4 regions of the Priestia sp. JV24 genome follow, and region 2 is predicted to be linked to each of the others. Evidence: riboswitches for the same ligand, from Rfam matches in the RefSeq annotation. Region 2 holds a riboswitch; each other region holds the start of a gene.

Region 1 (4,383 bases), on a different contig from region 2:
TAGACAATGCCGATATCTTCTTGAACTGCGCCATAGCAGGCCATGCCGCATCCATTAATACCAAGCTTCAGCTCTTTTGGCATGTCCATTCCCCCGAGGCGCTTTTGTAATTCTTCCGTATGTGGAATAGCATCGCTTTTTTCTCCGTCACAAAAATCACACGCTTTGATTGTGAACACATCTCCGACCGGAGATAGTAAAAAGGAAGCTGCTTGGAGCTTTTTAATAATCACATCTGGTTGAGTCGTTGGGATTTGCAGTTTGATTTGATGGTCAGGTGTATACTCCATCGTACCTTTTTCACCAACAACTTCTGCTAGTGTTGTCATTTGAACAGGCGTGAATTTCTTATTTGCAAGTCCTGGACTAACCGCCACTTCGAAAATGGACTGTATTGGCTGATGTACGACCGCAGAAGTAGGTTCACCTAAAATTGCTTGAAGCGCTTCTTCTGCAAGAACTCGTGAAGTTGCTGTTTCTTCTGGTGTGGTCTGAACTGCTTCAATAGCTGAAGCTGTTTGCTTTACAGTCTCTTCTTGATCGAGAGCCCACGGTTCCGCTTCTTTTCGAAGTCGCTGATGCGGTCTTAGCGGCTGCTCCGTTTGGTTAAGGGTATATTTCCGCTGATATCCGCGCGGTGTAATCATTAAATCGTCGTAAAAAAACGTAGATGAATTCCCGACAACAACGGTAGTCAGCATGCCAATTTCATGATTTAACATGTCTTTTAAGTTGGTCATTACGACTTCTTCACGGTGACGATAAGCGCTTTTCACAAGACCAACAGGCGTATCAGGAGAACGGTACTTTAATAGAATCCTCTGTGCTTCAACAATTTGTCTTGTTCGTCTTCCGCTTTTTGGATTGTAAAAAGCCACTACGAAATCTGCTTGTGCAGCTGCTTCGATTCTTTTTTCGATTAGTTCCCATGGCGTAAGGTGGTCACTTAAACTAATTGTACAAGCATCATGCATCACGGGCGCTCCAAGGAGGGATGCGCATGAATTAATAGCCGAAATGCCAGGAATTACTTCCAGCTCTACGCCCGTTTCTTTTTTCCAACCTTTTTCAATCAACACTTCATACACAAGGCCTGCCATTCCATATACTCCTGCATCTCCGCTTGAAATGACAGCCACGGTTTTTCCTGCTTCAGCTTGCTTTACAGCTTCTTGTGCACGGCTTACTTCTTCGGTCATTCCCGTACTAATAATTTGCTGATTCGTTAACAGTCCTTGAATTAATTCCACATAGGTTTTGTAACCGATGATCATATCACTTTCTTGAATGGCTTCTCTTGCTCGCTGTGTAATATGTTCAAAGCTTCCCGGCCCAAATCCGATAACTAACAGTTTACCTTTCATGCTAGCTCCTCCTTTATGCGTTACTTTTTACTTTATCAATTCCTTCTATGGAGTCACTGTTTTCCGGGGAAACGAAACCATTTTGATCATATTCATAAATAATCGATTCCTTTATACTGCAGCCTCCTGCTAAATGTTCTTCGACAATCCGGTGAGCCACGGTTTCAGTGACCTGCTTGTACCAATCTCCTGAAGGATACACAATAGCTACAGGAGCATCTTTACATCGTCCGTTACAGCGTGTACGCGTTGTATGAACCGTTTCATCCAAATCCAGTTCCGTCACTTTATTTCGAATAGCTTGGGTGGCTTCTTCTCCACCTTTTCTCATACAGCTGCTTCCATTACAAATCAATACGTGATGTTTTGTTCCGTTTAAGTTCCACGTCGTCACACTCATTCGCTCCTTTACTAAAAAAAGCGCCTCTATCAATGATAGAGGCGCAGAAAAATTCAAACTAAGTTTTTGCACTTCCACCTATATCCCGTAGGGTAAGCTTCGCATTAAAGAAAGGCTGGTTTCCTGACTTCGATTCATCACTTGACTGCGCCTTCCCGAATACAGTGGCATATGCAATCAGCTCATCTTCACAGTGGCGGGTACCGCGCTGGCTTCACACCAGACTTCCCATTTAACACAATGTAAACATTGCGCACCTTTTTTGCACGATATGTAGTTTTACGACATGAGAAAAACCCGCTTCGCTAATATGCGAGCGGGTAAAACGTCAGAATAAGAGTGTACACGAATGCCACTTTAAGCCAACGTTTCCCTTCCCGCTCCCCGGAGAAATAGAAACTTCACAATAAAGACAGGTCTCCTGACTTGTGTATCATTCTACTTGAGAACCTTCCCGTGATTTTTCCACAGTGGTTATACTCGTTCGTCCACACTTACAGTTGCGGGGGCAGTACTGGTCTTTCACCAGTTTCCCTATTAAGCCTTCTTGGCATCTTTGTTGTTGCTGTTTGATATATATGAACCTTTTAAACTATCAGAATAATAGAAGTAACTACCATATCATAGCGTACATTTTTTTTTATTTCAACTCTATTCTTTTCGAAAGATACAAGCATCTATAAAAAAAACAAGAGCATAAAGTCAGCTCTTGTTTTTTCATTATATAGCTACTAATGTTAAATGAGGATCGTTATAATACACCACTTCTGAAAGAACTTTACAGCCATTTGTTTTGGCAAAAGCTTCTCTCGCCTGCTTTTCAGTTTCAAATTCAAACATTTTCATTTCTTTTCCAGCATATACCGTCAGTACCCACATGAAAAGATTCGCCTCCGATTATTGTAGGGATCGTTATATCCACATTATGCCGAAACCATTTCCTTTTGAAAACCCATTCTACAAAACTTGTCACAAGAAACTTTTAAAAATTTAAAAACATTTTAACTTCTGTAAATGAACAAAATGTACAAAAGGTTTAAGCAATATTACACCTCTTTAAAAAGGTGCTTTTTAACCAACTGTTGCTTCACCAGTAAAAAATATATAGTATTTATTAAAAAAAAGAAGCCGGACAGCCGGCTTCTTTTTTAGGAAAGGAAAGTACAGACATCACAATCCCGTACTTCTCTTTATTTTGCATAAAAATACACTAATTAAATATTCCTTTCTTAAAACAGAACCATGTTCGACTGCACATAGTGATAAAGAAGCTTATACGTATGGTTTAATGAATCTTGATGCGTTCTCTCAAACGCATGAGAAGAATCAATTCCTGGACCAATTAAGCCGTGTACGATATCATGTCCAGCACGAATAGCAGCAGAAGCATCTGACCCGTAAAACGGATAAATATCTAATTTGTACTGAATATCATGCTGCTTAGCTAGCTCCACCAAATGCTTTCTCAAACCGTAATGATATGGGCCGCTTGAATCTTTTACACAAATAGACACGGTGTATTCATCGGTAGATTGTCCATCTCCCATAGCACCCATATCAACCGCTAAGTATTCTACTGTTTGAGGTGTAATGTTCGAATTTCCTCCGTATCCAATTTCTTCGTTATTTGAAATGAGAAAATGCGTAGTGTATGGCAGTTCGATCTGTTCTTCTTGAATTGTTTTCATGAGCTGAAGCAATAAAGCTACGCTTGCTTTATCATCGAGATGACGAGATTTAATAAAACCGCTTTTTGTTATTTCTACACGAGGATCAAACGAAACAAAGTCGCCGACTTCAATTCCAAGGCTGCGAACATCTTCTGCGCTATGTACTTTTTCATCCAATCGAATTTCTATATTTTCTTGATTTCGCTCAGCTTTCCCTGCATCTTTATACACATGAACAGATGTTTGATGCATAAGGATGGTTCCTGTAAATACTTCTCCTGATGAAGTTTCAATTTCACAATATTCTCCTTCAATAGAATTGTAACGAAACCCTCCAATCAAGTCGATTTTCAGACGTCCACTCGGTTTGATTTCTTTTACCATAGCACCTAATGTATCGACATGAGCCGTCAGCATGCGGTGGTGATCTGTATCTTTACCGGGAATAGTAGCGACTAAGCCTCCTTTTCGATTGCGATACGTTTGAATATTTAGCTCTTTTACATAGTCTTCGACAAATGAAATTACCTTTTCTGTATTTCCAGAAGGACTGGGAATCGAAACAAGCTTTTTAATTAACTGAACAGTTTCCGTCATTATGACACTTCCTTTGTCTCTCATTTCTTTTATTTTACCATATGTTTCAAAAAAGATAACAGGCAGCTCCAAACAAAACAAGCCGGGCAGCTGCCCGGCTTGTTTGTTTTAAGCTATGTTTGATTTCTTTAATTCATTTGTATAATTTAATGATTTTTGCTTATCAAATTCGCCTTCAGACTTCGACATCACAATTGCAGCTAAAGCATTTCCTACTACGTTAACTGTGGTACGCATCATATCAAGAATGCGGTCAATTCCTGCAATAAATGCCATGCCTTCAAGAGGGAAGCCCATAGATTCAAGTGTAGCAAGTACAACTACAAACGATGCCCCTGGTACACCAGCCATT
Region 2 (4,383 bases):
TCGCTTTTTTAATGCATGAAACCTTCCATCGTAAGCGTATAAACCCATTGTTCCAATTACTTGTTGATTTTCCGTGACAGCTGCAAAAAAAGCAGCGCCTTTCGCTTGAACATAATATTCATTAAAATGAAGCAAATCCACAGGAAGCTGATTTTTTTCCATCATAGGAAATAGCTCATTCCGCATATTCATGACAAACTGACTCACTTCAGCATCCTTTTCTGTTACTTCTTTAATTTGATACATTTGTACTTCTTGCACGTTTACTGTCACATCCTTTTATCTATCATTGTATACTTTCTCTTTTTCCTATAGGAACAACACAATATTGACTATAGCGTTACGTCTAAATGCTGAGTCAGCATATAATACTCGCTTGGATTTGTGGTCCAGTTTTTCACTTTTTGATTATAAGCAACAACAATGTTTGGATGTACAATCGATGATGTCAGCATTTCCTCATTAATCAAAGCGGTTGCTTGCTTAGCTAACTGATCTCGCTTTGCGTCATCTATGGTTAAATTTAACTGATGAATCATTTTTGTTAGCTTATCATTATCAATCCGGCTGGCATTTAAACCACCGCCCGGCAAATAGTTCGTACTTAAATAATAGCTTGCATCTCCTCTAGGTGCAGTGATAAGACTGTACAGTGCTAAATCCCAATCGTCTTTTGCCATTACATATTCATCGCTGTCCTCAACGAGATGAATCTTAATAGTAATTCCTAACTCTTTCGCATTAGACTGTATAAGCTGAGCAATCAAAGGAAGTTCCGGCAGAGAGCTGTATGTGACAAGAGAGAGCGATAATGGCTTTCCATTTTTGATTGTTTTGCCATTTTTAATTTGATAGCCTGCTTTCTCTAAATATTTTTTAGCAGATGGCATACCTCTTTGCTCATTAGCATTATTATCAGCAAAAGGAAATTGGGGTAAAAATGGACCTCGAGCTGCTGCCGCTTGATTGTTCATGATGCTGCTGACAATTTCTTTTCGGTTCAGTAAGGTATCGATAGCTTTTCTTACATTTTCGTCTTTTAATGCGTCATTGGTTTGATTATAAAGTAATAAATGTGTACGCACACTAGGTACTCCACTTACCTTAAAAGACGGATCTGTTTGTAAAGTGCCCAAACTTTCTAAAGGCGGGCGATAAATAATATCGGCTGTTCCGGACTGAAGAGCCGCAACTCGCGCATTAGCATCTTCGTTAAATGCAAAGATCGCATTTTTCAATTTTACTTTCCCATTCCAATAATGTTCATATCTTTCTAACTTCACTTGATTTCCTTGATCGAAAGTCAAAACTTGAAATGGACCTGTGCCAATAGGCTTCTTAGCTATATTAGAAACATCAATATCTATAATAGCTGTGTTTGGATGCACTAACTCAGAAGGAAATTTAGGCATTGGTTCTTTTAATGTAATTGTCAGCGCATGACCGTTCGCTTTCATTTCTTTAATATTTAAAGCGTTTTTCATCGCATAACTTTGATCTATCGTTCTTTGAAGAGAAGACTTAACGGCACTTGCATCTAGCGCTTTACCATTTTGAAACGTAATATTCTTTCTTATCGTAAATGTCCACGTAAGACCGTTATCTTCCGTTTTCCACTTTTCAGCAAGCCAGGGCTTTATTTTTAAATCATTGCTGATTTTAACAAGCGTCTCCCCTACTCCCGCACGAACTGCTGTATAATTATCATCCGTATGAGGATCAAGCGTTGCAGATGTAAAATTAAATAAAAACGTCACACTTTTATCCGTTTTCTTTCTTTCTTTTATACTTATGCTCTCTTCATTAGGAGCGCAAGCAGTGAGGCAAAGTAACACAAGAAATATCATAGATACGAGTTTTTTATTATTTATCATTGCTTTTTCCACCTTCTATTTTAATACACAAAAAAGCACTTCTAAAAAGAAGTGCTTGTCTTCACAACAAATTCAGATAAACGTATTCCTTGTTTATCCTATTTTTGGTTCTGCCAAAACACCTCCCTATCCTCGTAGGTTATTGTGTGCTGCGATTTATGGCAGGTCTCCTGGCTTCAAGTCATTGCCTTATACCGCCTTCCCGTCTCTAAATAGACAGTGGCTTTTTGGCATAAGGCTCCTTGTTACAGTGGCGGGACCGCTCCGGATTTGCACCGGATTCCCTTTTAAGGCAATTGAAAAACAATTGCCACCATAAAAGCTGGTTATTTAATTTAGTAGCGTGCTCTTGAAACTCTAGAAGTAGAAGCTGATGGTGAAACATCTTCATCATCAAATCCAGTGGCAATAACGGTTACCATCATTTCGTCCTTTAAATCTTCATTAATCACGGATCCAAAAATCATATTTAAGTCCTGATCAGAAGCCGACGTGACAATATCTGCTGCTTCCTGTACTTCGTAAAGACTCAGGCTGCTGCCGCTTGTAATGTTCAACAGCACGCCTCTTGCTCCATCAATCGATGCGTCTAGCAGCGGACTAGAAATCGCTTTTTTCGCTGCTTCAATTGCCCGGTCTGATCCGGAAGCTCGTCCGATACCCATAAGCGCAAATCCTTGATTAGACATGATTGTTTTTACATCAGCAAAATCAAGGTTAATCAGCCCCGGAACAGCGATTAAATCTGAAATACCTTGAATACCTTGGCGAAGAACATTATCTGCTTCACGGAATGCTTCAAGCATAGGCGTCTTTTTATCGACAATTTCAAGCAAGCGGTCGTTTGGAATCACAATAAGGGTATCTACCGATTCATTCATCGCAGTAATACCACCTACTGCTTGCTTCGTACGTTTATTTCCTTCAAACTTGAACGGGCGAGTGACTACTCCAATTGTTAAAGCATTTAGTTCACGGGCAATTTGGGCAATAACCGGAGCTGCTCCAGTACCGGTTCCTCCGCCCATGCCAGCTGTTACGAATACCATATCTGCGCCTTGCAGTACTTCTTGAATTTGTTCTCTGCTTTCTTCGGCTGCTTCTCTTCCCACTTCTGGATTAGCTCCTGCACCTAATCCTCGCGTTAAGGCCGCACCAATCTGCATTTTCACATCTGCTTTAGATAAGTTAAGCGCCTGAGCATCTGTATTAACGGCGATAAATTCTACCCCTTGTACACCATGTTCAATCATACGGTTAACGGTGTTATTTCCTCCACCGCCGACTCCAATTACTTTAATTCGCACTAATGGCGATACATCTGCATCAAATCCAAACATTCTAAGTTCCTCCTCAATGATCAAAATTACTTTCTCTTATTATCCGAAAAAACACGTGAAGAACCTTTTACTACTATATTTAAGGCGTAACTGTTCTTTTGTTTTACAGATTTTATACATTTCTCTTTTAACCTTTAAATCTTTACATCTTTATGTAAAATTATTGTTGTTCTGCAGTTAGTACGCCGAACTCTTTTTTGGTTTTTCTACTCAAAACGGCATATAAGCTTATTGTATCATTCATTTGACAGATGTCTGTATTTAATTTTGAGTAAGATGTGACTAAGAGAATAATATTTTTATAGACAAAATGAGAAAAAGCCCTTAGAAATAAGGGCTTCTCTAGATAATAAACCGTTTTATAATTTCCCAGTTAAGAATTGAGCTTCTCCCATGCCAAAGCTCCAGTCAGCATTACCGTTCTCAACAATTGAAATCATAATGTCGTTTGGCTGAATACCGCAGCTTTCTCCCAGCTCTTTTACAATTAATTTGTAAAGAGCTTGTTTTTGCTCTTCTGTTCGCTGTTTACTCGTTACACTTATAATAACCAAATCCTTGCTTCTCTCAAAGCCAAGACCTGTATCTTCAATAATCATTTCATGAGCAGGATGCTGATGTACAATTTGATAACGGTCGCGTTCTGGGACGCCAAAGGCTTCTAGTATCGCTCGGTGAGTAGCGTCTAGTAATGCTTTTAACTCTTTTTCATCTCTTCCTTCTATTACATCAAATCTAAGTAATGGCATACTAAGTAACCTCCAGCTTTTTGTCTAATATATTATTGCTTTATCATATCACAACTATCATTTGTAAAAAAAGATATGCTATTCCAAATGTGCTCTCTAGTGAAAGAGCGCTCAAACTCTTCAATGAAAGCTGAACCGAATAAAAAGAAATGAGCAGCATAACGGCTCATTTCATTAGTACAAAAATATTTATAATAAGAGCTAAAATACATACAGATACAATGGCAATGAGTACGTTCATCACAAGGTTTTGCGAGGATGTTTTAGCTTGTTTTTTCATATCAGCCCGACTCATCTGTTGCTTTTCATGATCACTTTTAGACATCACGTAGCCTCTCCTATTCATCAAAATGTCAGCAGTGTGTAAATGATTTTTGAGAAACCTTGATCCAGTTTTTTTGTATAAACAGCAGCACATGC
Region 3 (4,383 bases), on a different contig from region 2:
TGTTCATATTCCGCATGTATTCCTTTTCCGCATGCTCCTAATCCATCCAACGTGGGAACGCCAATGGCCGCTGTAAAATTGCCATCACTTCCCCCGCCCACAGCTGCTTCTTCCAATTTCATACCCAGTTTCGCCGCGATTGACTGAGCGCATTCAAATAGCTCTTCCGTTTGTTTAGACTTGACCATCGGAGGACGATTCATACCTCCCGTTACTTCGAGCTTAATCCCTTTTAAAATGGGTGTTAAATTCAAAATAATATCCGTCATGCGTTTTGCTTCTTCTTCTGTAGAAACACGTAAATCCACGTGCGCTTCTGCATATTCCGGCACTACATTTGTACCGCTGCCGCCGGTAAACGTCCCAACGTTTACCGTTGTACCTTTTTCATAATCAGTTAAGCTCTGCAGAAAAATCACTTGGCGCGCCAGCTCTTCAATCGCATTGATTCCTTCTTTGTGGTGATTACCCGCGTGTGCTGCTCGTCCCCATACTTTTACGGTGAAAATCCCCGCTCCTTTGCGCGACGTTTTTAACGCACCTGAACCCGCCACCGCCGGTTCCGCTACTAGCACTGCTTCACTTCTTTGTGCTTCTTCTTCAATGTATTTTTTAGAAGAAATTGACCCAATCTCTTCATCCGAATTGCAGAAAAACACAATTTTTTTATCGAGCGATAAGCCAAGCTCTTGAATCGCTTTAATCGCCCATATAGATTGGACAATGCCGCCTTTCATGTCTAAAATTCCCGGACCGTACAGCTTGTTTCCCTCTGTTCTTAGACTCAGCCTTCCCTTTTCCCATACCGTGTCAAAGTGACCGATAATTAAAAGCTGCTTTTCTCCTTCTCCAATCGTAAATTTCAAATGGTTTCCTACTTCTTTTTCTTCTATGATTTCGTACCCTACCCCTAAACGCTTTTGAAATAGCTGCGTTAAATACATTCCACACTGATCTACTAGCTCTTTGCTGTAGGACGGTGATTCTTTTTTCACAAATCCGACTAAATCTTCAAGCATCTCTTGTTCGTGTTCTTTTAAATAACTAAATACACTTTGTTCTACCATTACCTGACTCAAATCAATTCCTCCTCCAAACAACCCCTGCTGCTTGCATTAAATGCTTTTATTTATCGTACGTATAACTATGTTCTACGTTTCACATAACGATCTTAAATTATCCTTAATTATAATGGTTTTCAGACAATTTTCCATCCTTTAAATACAGATAATACTTTAACTTATTCATAACCGACCGAAAATAGCCATAAACTTCAACAAATTCATACAAAAAAGCTTCAATCTTCAACAGATTAAAGCTTTCGTTTGACTAATTGACATTTATTTTAATATTTTTCCCTTTTGACTTCACACTCACAAAAACAAACATAGACACTAAAAAAACAAACAGAATAATGCCAACCATTTCAAAGTTTACTTCGGCCCATGGGTTAAAGAAAGTGAATGCTAAATAGAACGACACACCATACGCGAGGACAACAATAACCCAGCCCATCAAGCGAGAAGCAGATTGTCCAAATTTACTCGATTCATTCACCATTTTATGTACAATCAATGAATCGATTGTATCTGTTAGCATCATACCAAACATAAACACTAGTCCCAACAAAAGCGGCGTATACTTGCCTGCGTTCCCTACAGCTAGAGACCACACGGCCGTTTGACTGACCGTTTCGGCTGCTAAAGCGAACAATGCTCCTACAAGAATAATTAAAAAAGGATTCGTTGTTCCTTTTGCGATTTTCGGAATAAACTTCCCTTTTAACCCGCTCAGCTGAAACTCTTCCTCTTTATTTTTGGTTCGAAGCAAATGATATGTGTTTAATGTCCCGATTAGAAAGAGAGAGATAATGGATACCCAAGATGCAAAATGATCGAAATACGATGGAAACGTAAAATTCTTCATCATCACGCCCAGCATCCCGGCCGTGACGGCCACCATTCCTCCGTGACCTAGTGAAAACAGCGTTCCGACCCACGGGGCAAAACGGCTGCCCATTCGCCAATTATATCGAGTCTGGCCATCAATAAAAGCTAAGTGATCTGCATCCAATCCGTGCCTGATTCCTAATAAAAAGACAAGTAAAAAAACTGATAAACCTTCCATTTCCTACACTCCTTTTTTTAAAATAAAACGTAAAAAAGCCTCAATTCTATAGAAATTGAGGATGTGTCGGCATATGAAAATAAACAGCAATTGCTCACTGCGTACCTTGATACACCGCCTCTTTCCTAGAAGAGTCAAGTGTACAGAATAGGTAGGTCTCCTGGCTTGAGATCATCATTTTCTACCGCCTTCCCCGTTTTGAGTGACGATAAGATAGAAAACTCCCTGCTTACAGTGGCTGGACCGCTCGAGATTTGCACTCGATTCCCTGTTACCTCTTACGCTATGTAAGAGCACCTAAACTGTGCGAATAATTCATTTTCTTCTTCATTATACTAGTACCGCTTACAAATGAATAGAGAAAATTCAAATAGAAAAGCCCTGCTAAACTTTACATGCTTAGCAGGGCTTTTTAAAGCAATTAAACTACTTCTACCATTACGTCTACGTTACCGCTGATTGCTTTTGAATACGGGCAGTATGAATGGGCTAGGTCTACATATTTTTTAGCTGTTTCTAAATCTAAGCCTTCGATATGAGCTTCAAGCGCTACTCCAATTTTTACTCCTTGATCAGCTTTATCAGGAAGCAGCTGAACAGTAGCTTTCACTTCACTTCTTTTGATTTCTACGTTATGTTTTTTCAACATAAATTCTAACGCGCTGTTGAAACAAGCACTGTATCCAGCTGCAAATAGCTGCTCTGGGTTTGTTGCTGTTGTTGCTTCTCCACCAAGCGCTGGCGGTGTTGCCACGTCTAAGTTAAAGATGTTATCTAAAGAGTGAACTTCTCCTGTTCTTCCACCTGTGTTAACAACTGTTGTTTCATATAAAGCTTTCATGTATAAATCTCTCCTCTTTTTTAGTAATTGTATTAAAAGTTTTTCATTTATCGTTTCTGTGATTTAATTGTACACAATTTAATTTTAAAAAACAAGTATTAAATACATTAAAAATTTCCCAATAAAAAAAGCCGCATATGTGCGACTTTTTCTTAATAATATTGAGACTGCCTGTCATAAGCTGATTTTCGAAAAATAGACAGATTGGTAATAGCTCTCATGATTTTCGTATTAAAAATAACATAATGAATAAACAGCGCCAGCACGCATCCTAAAATAGCTCCTGTTAACACATCGAATGGATAGTGAACGCCAACCCATACGCGTGAAAATGCAATAAGTGCACCTATTATAACCCACATGCGTCCTGAGCGTTTGAAATGCAGCCAAATGGTAAAAGTGATAACTAATGCAGATGTAGCATGATCGCTTGGAAATGAAGAATTCGCGGCGTGATCAATGAGCTGATTCACGTGGTGAGAGATAAACGGACGATCTCGATAAGCAAATAAACTAATCACTTTATTGATAATGACTCCTGTTGCACAAGCACACAAAGCTTGAAATGCTACAACACGGCTGCCGTTTTTATTAATAAGTAAAAACAAGCCGAGTAAAACGATAAGTACATACTGGGCATAATCTGCAAAGAATACCATCAGCGAATCTAGAGGCTTTACGTGTGAGGCATACTGATTCACCGCGTGGAAGATGGTATAATCTACTGAATTAATAGCTGATAACATAATCGAAATCCTTTCTTATTTTTAAATGTCATTAGCTATCTTATCAGTTTCTTGAGAAAATGAACATGTTTTTGTCAGAAGCTTCCTAACTGGTATTTATAAATAATGTACTCAAGCTCAGTAGTAAATCAACGCCTTTCGCCTATTAACTCACCTGTGAGTGATCCACAATATTTTTTTGCAAAAAGATCTCTTCTAAAGAAGGTTCTTCGACGTGAACTTGATAAATGTCGATGCCGCATTGAATCAATTCGCGAATAATAAGAGGAATATTTCTTTCTTTTTGAAGCATCACTTTTGTGTACATGTGATGGTATTCAACTTCGGGACTCAACGTACGGAAAAACTGTTGAATGTATTCTTTGTGACTGTTTGGATAAGGATCATGTTTGATCATCACCGTTTTTTTCGCTTGATATTGAAAGCGCAGCTCTTCCATTGTACCTTCTATTAAAATGACCCCATTTTTCATAATCGCTACACGTGTACAAATCTTCTCAACTTCATTTAAATTATGAGACGTCATAAAAATTGTCTTGCCTTGATTTTGGAGTTCTCTTATTAGTTCATGAATGTGGAGAGCAGATTCAACGTCTACTCCAGAAGTTGGTTCATCTAAAAAGATAAGATCTGGGTCTGCTACAATTGCTTGAGCAATTCCTAACTTCT
Region 4 (4,383 bases), on a different contig from region 2:
AGCGTCTTTTACGGAATGAAAATCATTTTAGAAGAACGGTTTGAAGCAAGAGCAGTAAATGAAGCAATTGAAAACAAAGAGGTAACGATTATTTCGGTTGTCACTTCCATGCTGTCCAACATGCTCGATGAGTTAGGGGAACGAAAATATCCGCATACGTTTCGATGCATGCTTTTAGGAGGAGGACCTGCACCGCTTACTATTTTAGAGGCTTGTGTGAATAAAGAAATTCCTGTTTATCAAACGTATGGAATGACAGAAACATCTTCACAGTTCGTTACGCTTTCACCTGAAGATAGTTTGCGAAAACTGGGATCAGCAGGTAAACCATTATTTCCATGTGCAATGAAAATTGTAGATGAAAAAGGAAATGAGACCAGCGAAGCAGGAGAAATCATTGTTAAAGGTCCAAATGTTACAAAAGGATATTTAAATAAACCAGAAGCTACTGAAAAAGCCCTTCAACAAGGCTGGTTCTATACAGGAGATATCGGGAAAGTGGATGAAGAAGGCTTTCTATATGTGTTAGACAGACGTTCAGACCTTATTATTTCAGGTGGAGAAAATGTATATCCAGCTGAAATTGAAAATGTTTTGTTGAAGCATCCCGCTGTTAAAGAGGCCGGTGTAACGGGAGTAGGTGATGAAAAATGGGGACAAGTTCCAGCTGCATGTATTGTTGTAAACGAAGACGTTTCAGATGAAGAATTATCTTTACACATTCAACAATTTTTAGCAAAGTACAAACTTCCAAAGTATTTCGTTCGAGTAGAGGAGCTGCCGCGAACAGCTTCTAATAAAATCATACGCCGGAAGCTATCATCGTTCATACAGAAAAGGAGCTAATCGATGATTATAAAAAAAGTACATCTTTATAAAATTGACATGAAGCTTCTTTCTCCTTTTTCAACAAGCTATGGTACAGTACAGGATCGAGAATTGATTTTGCTTGAAGTAGAAGATGAACAAGGATTTACAGGGTGGGGAGAAGTCGTTGCTTTTTCATCTCCTTGGTATACGGAAGAAACGATTCAGACATGTTTTCATATGTTAGACGATTTTTTAATTCCCTCGCTTCTTCATCAGCAGCTTCAAAAACCAGAGGATGTTCAAAAGTTATTCAAACCTCTAAAGCGAAATAACATGGCTAAAGCAGCTTTGGACTGTGCTGTATGGGATTTGTATGCAAAGCGGCAAAACAAGCCGTTATCTGAAGTAATTGGCGGAGTAAGGTCTGCTGTAGAAGCTGGAGTGGTAGTTGGCTTAAATGACATTTCCGTAATGAAAGAACAAATAAAGACTTACATGAAAGATGGCTATAAGCGCTTTAAAGTGAAAATTAAGCCGGGTGCTGACTATGAGCTACTGAAACAAATTCGAGATGAATTTCCAAGCATTCCTCTTATGGCTGATGCCAATTCAGCCTATACTTTAAGCGATAGTGATTCATTAAAGAAACTAGATGAATTGAATTTAATGATGATCGAACAGCCGTTAAGTTCTGATGATATCCTTGATCATCGATTGTTACAAAAGCAAATAAAGACGCCAATTTGCTTAGATGAAAGTATTGTGAGCTGTGAAGATGCACGTCATGCAATCGAACAAGAAAGCTGTAAGATTATCAATGTGAAAATCGGGCGAGTTGGCGGAATGTCCGTAGCAAAGCAAATTCATGATTTATGCGTCCGGCATGGTGTAAGACTTTGGGTTGGAGGAATGTTAGAAGCAGGGATTTCACGAGCTCATAACATCGCCCTTGCCACACTCCCTTCTTTCACGATACCAGGTGATATTTCTGCGTCGTCTCGCTATTGGGAAAAAGATATTATTAAGCCCGAAGTAGAGGTAGAAGCCGGAGTAATAAAGGTGAAGGGAAAACCGGGGATAGGATACGATATTGATAAAAAGTTTATCAAAACAATCAAATCATTTGAAAAAGAATACAAATAATTAAAAACCGTTTTTTGATGAAAAACGGTTTTTTTATTGAGGTTGTCAATGTTTAGTAGAAAAATAGGACAAATTTTTTAAAAAGAGCACATTGTTCCATCAAGCGTGTCAAAACATGTTATGATGGAATAGTTTGATGAAAAAAGTCGAAGAGTTTTATCGTAAAAAACAAAATTATTTTTGAAAATAGGTTGATAGTTTTCTAAGTTGTCCTATATAATGTGTTTATAACATAACACAATATGTTGTTTTGAAATCTATAATAAAATACTATATTTTGTGTTTTCCAGTGAAAAAGGTGTCTGATAAAAAGACTTAAAAGGGAATTTGGTGAAAATCCAAAGCTGTTCCCGCAACTGTGAATGCTGATGAAATAAGGAGATCCACTGTGAGTAAACATCATGGGAAGGCCTTAAAGTAAAAAGAAGCATAAGTCAGGAGACCTGCCTTTTTTATGTCGTTTTATCTTCTTCGGGAGGTGAGAGGGTAGAGCGAGGATTGAGAAAAGACTTAGTGTCTTCTTCTATCTTCGTTCTATTCGCTCACCGAGGTACGGTGAGCGATTTTTTATTTTGAAGTGAAGAGAGGAGCCATATTTATGGTGAATACATTAAAGCCTACAATTCTACATGAATTAACTGCATATATTGAACGTTTAAAAAAAGAATTTACGCAGCTTGATTTTTCTTTGTATGAGGAAAAGGTTATTCAAACTGTTACAGTAAAGGAAAATATGACGGACGAAAAGGTTGCAAACGTCCTAATTTTGGCAGCCTTAGAGCGTATTTCAATGGAAGAACCCGATTGGACGTACGTAGCGGCAGACGTCTACTTAAACGAACTATATCGAAAAGCAGCGGACAACCGAGGTTACGATAAAAAAGAGAAGTACGGTTCGTTTTATCAGCTTATTCAAGAACTAACAAAAATCGGCATTTATAATAAGCAGCTATTAAAAACATATACAGAAGAAGAAATTAATGAAATTGCTTCAGTCATTATTCCTGAACGCGATCGTTTATTTACATACATTGGATTGTTGACATTAGCAGATCGCTATTTAGCGACATCACATGATAAGCGCGTATACGAATTACCGCAAGAACGTTTTCTTATCATTGCTATGACGCTGATGTCTCAAGAAAAGAAAGAAAATCGAACAGCATTAGTAAAAGAAGCGTATTGGGCGCTTTCTAGTCTATATATGACGGTTGCCACACCAACACTTTCAAACGCAGGAAAGAGCTACGGACAGCTATCTAGCTGCTTTATTGATACGATTGATGACAGCTTACGCGGTATTTATGATAGCAATACAGATTTGGCCACGCTTAGTAAAAATGGAGGCGGAATTGGTGTCTACCTCGGTCATATTAGAAGCCGAGGAAGTGATATAAAAGGTTTTAAAGGCGTATCATCAGGAACAATTCCATGGATGAAACAGCTAAATAATACGGCTGTAAGTGTCGATCAGCTAGGTCAACGCCAAGGAGCTATTGCCGTATATTTAGACGTATGGCACAAAGACATCTTTTCATTCTTAGATGCGCGTTTGAACAATGGTGACGAACGTCAGCGCACGCATGATTTATTCACTGGTGTATGTTTGCCAGATTTGTTTATGGAAAAAGTAGAGGCACGTGAAGACTGGCACTTATTCGATCCTCACGAAGTTCGTACGCTGATGGGCTACTCGTTAGAAGATTTTTATGATGAAGAAGAAGGCAGCGGTTCGTTCCGCACTCGTTACGCTGAGTGTGTAAATAATGAACAGCTTTCAAGAGAAACAGTACCTGCTATTGAAATCTTCAAGCGCATTATGCTTTCCCAGCTTGAAACCGGAACGCCTTATATGTTTTATCGTGATACGGTTAACCGAGCTAATCAAAACCGCCACGAGGGCATGATCTACTGCAGCAACTTATGTACAGAAATTACGCAAAACCAAAGCACAACGGTCGTAACAGAGGAAATTACGGAAGACGGAAAAATTATTATTACAAAGAATCCGGGCGATTTTGTTGTATGTAATCTTTCTTCTATCAACTTAGCGAGAGCCGTAACTGAAGATGTGCTTGAACGTTTAATTCCAATTCAAGTACGCATGCTTGATAACGTTATTGAGTTAAATGATTTGCCAGTACTTCAAGCAAAACTAACAAACCAAAAGTACCGCGCAGTAGGACTTGGCACATTTGGTTGGAACCATTTGCTTGCCTTAAAGAAAATAGCATGGGAAACAGATGAAGCGGTAGCATATTGCGATGAATTGTACGAGCAAATTGCTTACTTAACCGTACAGGCAAGCATGAACTTAGCTAAAGAAAAAGGTGCATATCCATTATTTAAAGGCTCAGATTTTGAGTCAGGCGCTTATTTTGAAACACGTAAATACACAAGCGAAGCGTGGAGTGAACTGCGTAACGAAGT

Evidence for each region. A riboswitch is a leader RNA that binds a small molecule or an ion and turns the genes downstream of it on or off. The one in region 2 is predicted to bind cobalamin.
Region 1: linked by a shared signal. The riboswitch ahead of OK414_RS13750 ((2Fe-2S) ferredoxin domain-containing protein) and the one ahead of nikA (nickel ABC transporter substrate-binding protein) in region 2 are both predicted to bind cobalamin.
Region 3: linked by a shared signal. The riboswitch ahead of OK414_RS01430 (sodium:proton antiporter) and the one ahead of nikA (nickel ABC transporter substrate-binding protein) in region 2 are both predicted to bind cobalamin.
Region 4: linked by a shared signal. The riboswitch ahead of OK414_RS25520 (ribonucleoside-diphosphate reductase subunit alpha) and the one ahead of nikA (nickel ABC transporter substrate-binding protein) in region 2 are both predicted to bind cobalamin.

Annotation. Positions count from the first base shown of each region.
Region 1 is NZ_JAPCIN010000016.1:246,977-251,359, forward strand. Features, by position in the region: gene cobJ (precorrin-3B C(17)-methyltransferase) at 1-1,364, opposite strand, end outside; gene OK414_RS13750 ((2Fe-2S) ferredoxin domain-containing protein) at 1,378-1,758, opposite strand; cobalamin riboswitch at 1,860-2,040, opposite strand; cobalamin riboswitch at 2,158-2,337, opposite strand; gene OK414_RS13755 (hypothetical protein) at 2,485-2,643, opposite strand; gene OK414_RS13760 (M42 family metallopeptidase) at 2,994-4,031, opposite strand; gene OK414_RS13765 (cation:dicarboxylate symporter family transporter) at 4,140-4,383, opposite strand, start outside.
Region 2 is NZ_JAPCIN010000009.1:32,409-36,791, reverse strand. Features, by position in the region: gene OK414_RS02420 (GNAT family N-acetyltransferase) at 1-261, opposite strand, end outside; gene nikA (nickel ABC transporter substrate-binding protein) at 333-1,874, opposite strand; cobalamin riboswitch at 2,017-2,207, opposite strand; gene ftsZ (cell division protein FtsZ) at 2,210-3,214, opposite strand; gene OK414_RS02405 (tautomerase family protein) at 3,574-3,963, opposite strand; gene OK414_RS02400 (hypothetical protein) at 4,130-4,288, opposite strand.
Region 3 is NZ_JAPCIN010000007.1:63,178-67,560, reverse strand. Features, by position in the region: gene OK414_RS01435 (M20 family metallopeptidase) at 1-1,100, opposite strand, end outside; gene OK414_RS01430 (sodium:proton antiporter) at 1,330-2,127, opposite strand; cobalamin riboswitch at 2,260-2,443, opposite strand; gene OK414_RS01425 (organic hydroperoxide resistance protein) at 2,549-2,968, opposite strand; gene OK414_RS01420 (undecaprenyl-diphosphatase) at 3,121-3,714, opposite strand; gene OK414_RS01415 (ATP-binding cassette domain-containing protein) at 3,860-4,383, opposite strand, start outside.
Region 4 is NZ_JAPCIN010000023.1:825,534-829,916, reverse strand. Features, by position in the region: gene OK414_RS25530 (o-succinylbenzoate--CoA ligase) at 1-846, shown strand, start outside; gene menC (o-succinylbenzoate synthase) at 850-1,953, shown strand; cobalamin riboswitch at 2,233-2,419, shown strand; gene OK414_RS25520 (ribonucleoside-diphosphate reductase subunit alpha) at 2,552-4,383, shown strand, end outside.